Regions from separate parts of the Comamonas sp. wu1-DMT genome, predicted to be linked through region 2. Evidence: predicted binding sites of a transcription regulator. Region 2 holds the regulator's gene; each other region holds the start of a gene.
What was found. Region 2 encodes FNR, which switches genes on or off when oxygen is low (the NO sensors DNR and NnrR bind a similar motif). Its sites were predicted from a motif close to TTGATNNNNATCAA; they were not measured.
Positions count from the first base shown of each region.

Region 1: a site for FNR is predicted at 1,134-1,147, ahead of V8Z78_RS21655 (hemerythrin domain-containing protein). Genes of this name have one in related genera too.
Region 3: a site for FNR is predicted at 1,177-1,190, ahead of napE (periplasmic nitrate reductase, NapE protein). Genes of this name have one in related genera too.

Region 1 covers NZ_JBANEM010000019.1:667-2,930, forward strand. The annotation lists partial or broken gene V8Z78_RS21640 (IS5 family transposase) at 1-344, shown strand, start outside; partial or broken gene V8Z78_RS21645 (IS3 family transposase) at 404-673, shown strand; partial or broken gene V8Z78_RS21650 (transposase family protein) at 716-1,015, opposite strand; gene V8Z78_RS21655 (hemerythrin domain-containing protein) at 1,191-1,676, shown strand; gene V8Z78_RS21660 (Rieske 2Fe-2S domain-containing protein) at 1,716-2,264, shown strand, end outside.
Region 2 covers NZ_JBANEM010000001.1:543,039-545,302, forward strand. The annotation lists gene hemN (oxygen-independent coproporphyrinogen III oxidase) at 1-597, opposite strand, end outside; gene fnr (fumarate/nitrate reduction transcriptional regulator Fnr) at 866-1,588, shown strand; gene V8Z78_RS02520 (hypothetical protein) at 1,652-1,915, opposite strand; gene V8Z78_RS02525 (FixH family protein) at 2,173-2,264, opposite strand, start outside.
Region 3 covers NZ_JBANEM010000001.1:376,365-378,628, reverse strand. The annotation lists gene napA (periplasmic nitrate reductase subunit alpha) at 1-607, opposite strand, end outside; gene V8Z78_RS01735 (chaperone NapD) at 600-902, opposite strand; gene napE (periplasmic nitrate reductase, NapE protein) at 895-1,056, opposite strand; gene V8Z78_RS01725 (nuclear transport factor 2 family protein) at 1,837-2,264, opposite strand, start outside.

The sequences.
Region 1 (2,264 bases), on a different contig from region 2:
TCTTCCAGCGGTTTCGCGACTGGGTCAAAGCTGATGGTTTTCAAAAGCTGTTTGATGCAGTCAGCGATCAACCGGACATGGAATACGTGATGGTGGATGCAACGATTGTGCGAGTGCACCGGCATGGTCAGGGTGCAAAAGGGGGTCTGCGGGCCAGGCCACAGGTCGCAGTCGAGGTGGTTTGTCCACCAAGATCTTGGCGCTGACAGATGCCCTCGGGAACTTGATGCGATTTGTTTTGCTGCCAGTCCAACTGGCATGATCTTCAAGGTGTAGAGCAGCTTCTTGAAGGCGTAGATCTGTGGGCATTGTTGAGCGCCCCGTTGACTTCTGCATCTGCCCTGTAAGTCTTCCCGTAACACCTCCATGATTGAAGATGTTGCGACGACCGGTTGAATCCGTCCAATACAGCAGCGTTGACTCCAAACGCTTGTACCGAGCCCATGGCCGAGTACCCAGCATGAGTCGCAGAGGAAGCTGCTGGGACAATGTCGTCATGGAATCGCTCTTCAGCAGTCTGAAGAAGGAGCGCATTCGCAAGCGGATCTACAAGACCCGGGACATGGCCCGGGCCGATGTGTTTGACTACATCGAGGTGTTCTACAACCGCTCACGCCGCCACAGTCATCTGGGTGGCATTAGTCCCGAAGCGTTTGAGCGTATCCGGTCTTGAGGCTGGGAATTTGTCTACTGGAGTAGGGGCCGTCCACTCCAATTGGAGCACAGCTTCAACTGTGCCAAGGCGCCGCTCCACGGCTTCCGCCAGCATGTCGTGCACAGGCTCTCCCGCAAGTCCCTTGCCCTCCCAAGCGCGCCAGGCCAGGATCTCCCGGTCGCAGCAGTCCTTGGCGAAGGTGGCTGTGACCGTCTCGCCCGAAGCGCACTTGATCTCAAAGCCGTCAGAGCACCAGCGCATGTTGCTCATCGGCACACTGACCTGGCCATCGTGAATGAGGCTCGAATACCGCCGACTGGGCGTCTTTGGCAGCAGCAATTGATGCCGCGCCATGACCCGTTAGAGGCGCTTGTGGACCACCGATTGTGGCCCAAGGTCGTGTGTGAATGTGGTTTGGGTAATTGTTAGTTGTAAAACTATTCTAGGGAAACCACGGGGATGGAATCCATTGTTGATATGAATGTGCATCAATATAATTGTTAGGTATCTAATAAAAAATACGGATCAACTGTGTATGTCGATGTCTGCTTTGATTATTCCGAAGTCAACTGAGCAGCCGCCGCTCTGGTCAGAGGCGCTGTTGCTGGGGCAAGTGCCAATCGATGATGAGCACGAGCGGCTCGCTTGGCTAATCGAGCGCATGCAGCGCGCCAGTGCTTCCGATATGGCGCAAGCGCTCGAAGCGGTAATCGCGCATGCTGCATCGCACTTCGCAGCTGAGAACGAGCTGATGGTTGGTACGCAATTTCCTCCGCGCGACTGTCACATTCGTGAGCACGATGCCGTGCTTTCGACGCTTCGGGGTGTGCTCCGGCGTCTGGATTGCAGCGACGAAATCAGCGTCGCATACAGGTTGGCGGATGAGTTGGCTGCCTGGTTCCCTGCCCATGTCCAGCACCTCGATTCGGCCCTTTCCCATTGGCTTTGCAAGCTGCAGCACGGCGCTAAACCGATAGTGCTGCGCAAGGTGCGCAAATCTGCGGCTGCCTTGGCGACCTAATTCAACCCCTTTTTTAATCACCCCTGTAGAGAATTCATCATGATGACCCACGAAGAAAACGAGCTGCTTTGTCGCGTTGAAGGCGACGCCCCGATGGGGCGTCTCATGCGTCGCCATTGGACGCCCATCTGCCTAGTGGAGGAGGTGGGTGAGCCCGACGGTACGCCAGTGAAAGCGCGTGCGTTCGGCGAGGATCTGGTGGTCTTTCGCGACAGTGAGGGCCGCGTCGGTGTCATGGACGAGTATTGCCCTCACCGCCGAGCCTCGCTGGTGTACGGTCGCAACGAGGAGGGAGGTCTGCGCTGCCTCTACCACGGCTGGAAGATGGATGTCGATGGCAACGTGCTGGAGATGGCGTCCGAGCCAGCAGCCAGCGGCATGGTTGACAAGGTTAAGCACACCGCGTATCCGACCCAAGAGTGGGCCGGTATGGTGTGGGCTTACATGGGGCCGAAGGAAACCATGCCTGAATTCCTGCCGCCGGCATGGGCGCCAACGGCCGACACGCGGGTGAGCATCGCGAAGGTGCTACTGCCGTGCAACTGGGCGCAGATTCTCGAAGGCGCTATCGACTCAGCCCATAGCTCC
Region 2 (2,264 bases):
GGCCACCAGCGCAAATACTTGCTCGGCGGGCTGCTCGCGGTGCACCGCTTTCTGCACCGCGGGATCAAAGTCCTGCACGCCAAAGCTCAGGCGATTGAACCCCATGTTCTTGAGAGCTCTCAGCCGCTCGTTGCTGACGGTGCGCGGATCGACCTCGATGGAGTACTCGCCCGCGGGATCCAGCTTGAAATGTTCACGCATCAAGACCATCAGCTGCTGCAACTCGGCATCGCTGAAGAAGGTCGGTGTGCCTCCGCCCAGATGTAGCTGGCTTACGAGCTGACCTTTGCCGCAATGCTCGGTATGCATGGCCAGCTCACGGCTCAAGTAGTCCAGATACTCGGCAGCCTTCTCATGATGCTTGGTCACGATCTTGTTGCAGGCGCAGTAATAGCAAAGCGACTCACAGAACGGCACATGCACATAAACGGACAGGGGCAAAGCGCGCGAGCCAGAATGCGTCTTGCGCTGCTTGAGTGCCAGTATGTAGTCGTCTGCACCAAAAGCCTCAACAAAACGGTCGGCTGTTGGGAACGATGTGTAGCGTGGGCCGGGGATATCAAAGCGGCTCAGCAACTCAGGCGTGACTGCGGTCATAACTGGGAGTTAGGGTGCGCCCACACTCTGTATAGAGCAGATTTCAATGGAAATCAGATCCTGAAAATCATGCCCAAAATAGGCAAAAGCGCATGTTTTTGAACGAATACAGGCAATGTGCCCCAAGGCAATCACCCTGTCCTTGATGAAAATCAAGAGACCTCAAGGCAAGTGCTGCGACAATTTGATCCATCTCATCTTCAACCACGAGGTCAATGACCAGCGCGACTCTCCACTCCGTGTCTGTCTGCGCCGTTGCAAAAAGCCCATGAATCTTCAGACCATCAAAGCATCCTGCTCCAACTGCAATCTGCGTGAACTGTGCATGCCCATGGGCCTGGACGATGAACAAATGGAGCGCATTGACGAGATTGTGGCCACGCGCCGCAAGGTCAAGCGCGGCGGTCTGCTGTTTCGCAATGGCGAAGAGTTCACCTCGCTGTATGCCATTCGAACCGGCTTCTTCAAGACCAGCGTGGCCACCGAAGACGGACGCGACCAGGTCACAGGCTTTCAGATGGCTGGCGAAATCATTGGTCTGGACGGCATCGTCAACGACCACCACACTTGTGATGCCGTGGCCCTGGAAGACGCCGAGGTCTGCGTCATGCCGTTTGACAAACTGGAGCAGCTCTCGCGCGAGGTCACGGCCCTGCAGAACCATGTGCACAAGGTCATGAGCCGCGAAATCGTGCGCGAGCATGGCGTGATGCTGCTGCTGGGCAGCATGCGTGCCGAAGAGCGCCTGGCGGCCTTTGTGTTGAACCTGGTTCAGCGCCTGTCGGCACGCGGCTTTTCCAAGTCGGAACTGGTGCTGCGCATGACGCGCGAAGAAATCGGCAGTTACCTGGGCCTCAAGCTCGAGACCGTGAGCCGCACTTTCTCCAAATTTGCAGAGGAAGGCATTGTGGAAGTCAAGCAGCGCCACCTGCGCATCCTGGATACCGAGGCGCTCAAACGCATCGTCAACAGCCAGCAATGCCAGAACTGAACCGAGTCGACAGACACTCTCAAGACAAAGCCCGCGGACAGCGGGCTTTTTTGTCTGTGCGAATTAATCGGGCAGAGGCTCGGAAACGATGCCGCCATTGAGATCGCTGACGGAGCGACCCAGCATCACCGTCATCGCACCTCCGATCAGGGTCACGACCCAGAAGGCAAAAAAAGCGACCGTATAGATGGCTTGGCGCGACCAGTCCAGGGGGGAGCCCAGCCAGTGCACATCCAGCGGGTCCACAAAGGCGAAAACCACCATCTCCATGATTGCCGCCGCCAGAAAGGCCGGCCAGACAATCCACATCCAGCGTCGAGCATCCATCCTGATTCTCCTTGGGCTGTGGGCTTGGTCATATTTTGCACAACAGTGGTGACCGTTCATGCAGGACTGCGGGCATGCACCGTGGCGGGAAACCCTGAACCACTCTCTTTTCAGTAGCATCCTGCGCCATCTGGATATCAAAAAACTATTTGCTTCTACATCAACGTTAGACAGAACATGCGCAACACGCTCTGATTTTGATATCGGCAACAAAAAAGGCCGCAAAAGCGACCTTGGCGGAGCAAGCGCCGGAGCGCTCAGCGATCCAGCGGATGGTCCTTGGCTGGCGTGGCCGCATGATTGCGGCCGGTGACTGCTGGGGCCAGGCTTTTTTCACTTTCGCTCAGGC
Region 3 (2,264 bases), 170 kb from region 2:
TGTCGTCATAGCAACCCATGGGCTCGTCCATGCCAAAGGTGCGCATGAAGCCGGCAACTGCCGAGGCCATGCAGTGGCGTGCATTGGGATCAATGTTGTTGGTGCGAAAACCCGCCTTGAACAACTTGGAGGCGGCATAGCCCTCCCATACCGTCCACTGGCCGGAGCCAAACATGCCCACCGCGTCGGCCCCCTTGGCCTTGAGCGTCTTTTTGAACTGCTCTGCCATGAGGTCGAAGGCCGTATCCCAGGAAACCTGCTGGAATTCGCCATCCTTGGCATAGCGACCATTCTTCATGCGCAGCAACGGCTTTGTCAGACGATCACCGCCATACATGATCTTGGACAGGAAGTAACCCTTGACGCAGTTCAGTCCCCGGTTGACCTCGGCCTCAGGGTCACCCTGGGTGGCCACTACGCGGTTGTCCTTGACGGCCACCATGACGCCGCAACCTGTACCGCAAAAGCGGCATGGCGCCTTGGACCACTTCAGGTCGGCAGCCATTGCACCTGCATCCTGGGACAGAACTTCTATGGGTATGCCTGCAACGGCCCCTGCGGCTGCGGCTGCAGATTGACGGACAAAATCACGCCTAGTGCTAGTCATGTGTTACCTCTTGGTTTAGCGACTGCCAGTTCTCAACATGCTGATAAACCAGGGATGCGTTGATTACGCCATCGAGCAGCTCAATCTGAGACACGCAATCAAGTATTTCCCTTGCATGGGGCGCTTCCAAGGTCACCACCAACTTGCCGGCCGGATGACTTCCATGTATTTGGGCGCCTTTGATCATGACGATGCCAGCAGCTACTTGTGCCAATGCTTGAGGAAGCACATGCACAACCAGGCTGGTGATATGCAAGTCGGTATGAGTTTCAATGGGCTCAGATTCTTCATGCATGTGGAGGGCCACCGATGATCATCTGATAAAACCAGATCGCAAAGCCGTAAGACGCAATCAGTACAACGGCCAATATAGGTGCCATAACAACTGCGAGAAATGCGAAGCTGCGCAACTCCTCGGTACGAGTCGATTCAGGCTGAGGTTCTGTCATTAGCAATCCCCCTTGGCTTGGATGCCTGAGCATCCATGATTTGGCGATAGAGATCCGATAACGAACTTTGCCACGAGATTACCTACAAAATTGACTTGCAACAAGGTTCTTCTCGATTCGTTGCTTTACATCAATTCCTTCATTAAGATTTCATTAAGTCAATTGACATTCAAGTAAATGCCTCGGGCGTTGACTAAATAGTCGGCGGAATCAAGCGCGGCTTGGATCAGCACTCTGCAAACTGAATTCGCGCCTCAATCTCGCACTGACCCATTGAAGTTGAGGCGTGAAATCTGGCCTGAAACTGATAGCCGCCGCCGCCGCCGCCGCCGCCGCCGCCGCCGCCGCCTGCTGCTCGCTTGAAGGCCGTCACTGGATCACTTGACCTCCATGGAGAGGTAATCGGGGTATTGTGCAGCCGTAATCAAGGATGGCAATCAGCGGGAGAAAGCCAGTCCTGCACAAGAGATTGCAGCAGATCGTGGATTTGGTGGCTCAAGAGAGCGCAGGACCTCGCGGCATTCAAGACGCGCTCCTCTCGGCCAGACAGGAAGCGATAACGAGGCTCATGCGAGCTCAACCTGGATTTGTGCAAGCTCAAAGCATCACCGTGCCGAGCACGATGCGCATCGAACCAAAAAGCGCTCCACAAAAGCGCTTTATAGGACCAAAAGGATCTAGGGGCAGAGCTCCGCTCTTGCTCGTCCATCAACTCACATTGGACTGTCCCCAGGCATGTCTACCTGCTAAGGGAAAGTCCAATCGCAATCCCAGTGTCACCTATAAGCTGCTCGTAATAGGTTGCGATGTGATGCGGCAACCACTGCTCAGAGGCTCAATCATCTCCAGCAGCCGCTTGTAGCCCGTGCGCTGCACCCGCCACTGACCGGCGACCCGGGTATAGCAGTCCTCGTATAGCGCACTGCCGGTGAGTATGGTCTGCTCATCCAGATTGATGAACAGATCATTGAGGTACCAGATGCCGGTGGCCGTGTCACCGTCGACCTTGATTTCCGGTGTATGCCCGTTGTGCATGCCAAAGCGTCGATGAGTGAAGGCATTGCGGTAGAAGTTCATGGCTTCATCAATGCCATTGATCTCATACTGGTAAGTCGGGCTGTCGAAGCGAATATGGACATCATCGGCCAGAACTGTTTTCAGAAGCTCCAGATTGCAGGTGTCGATGCCGCGAAAGTAGCGCGCCTTGA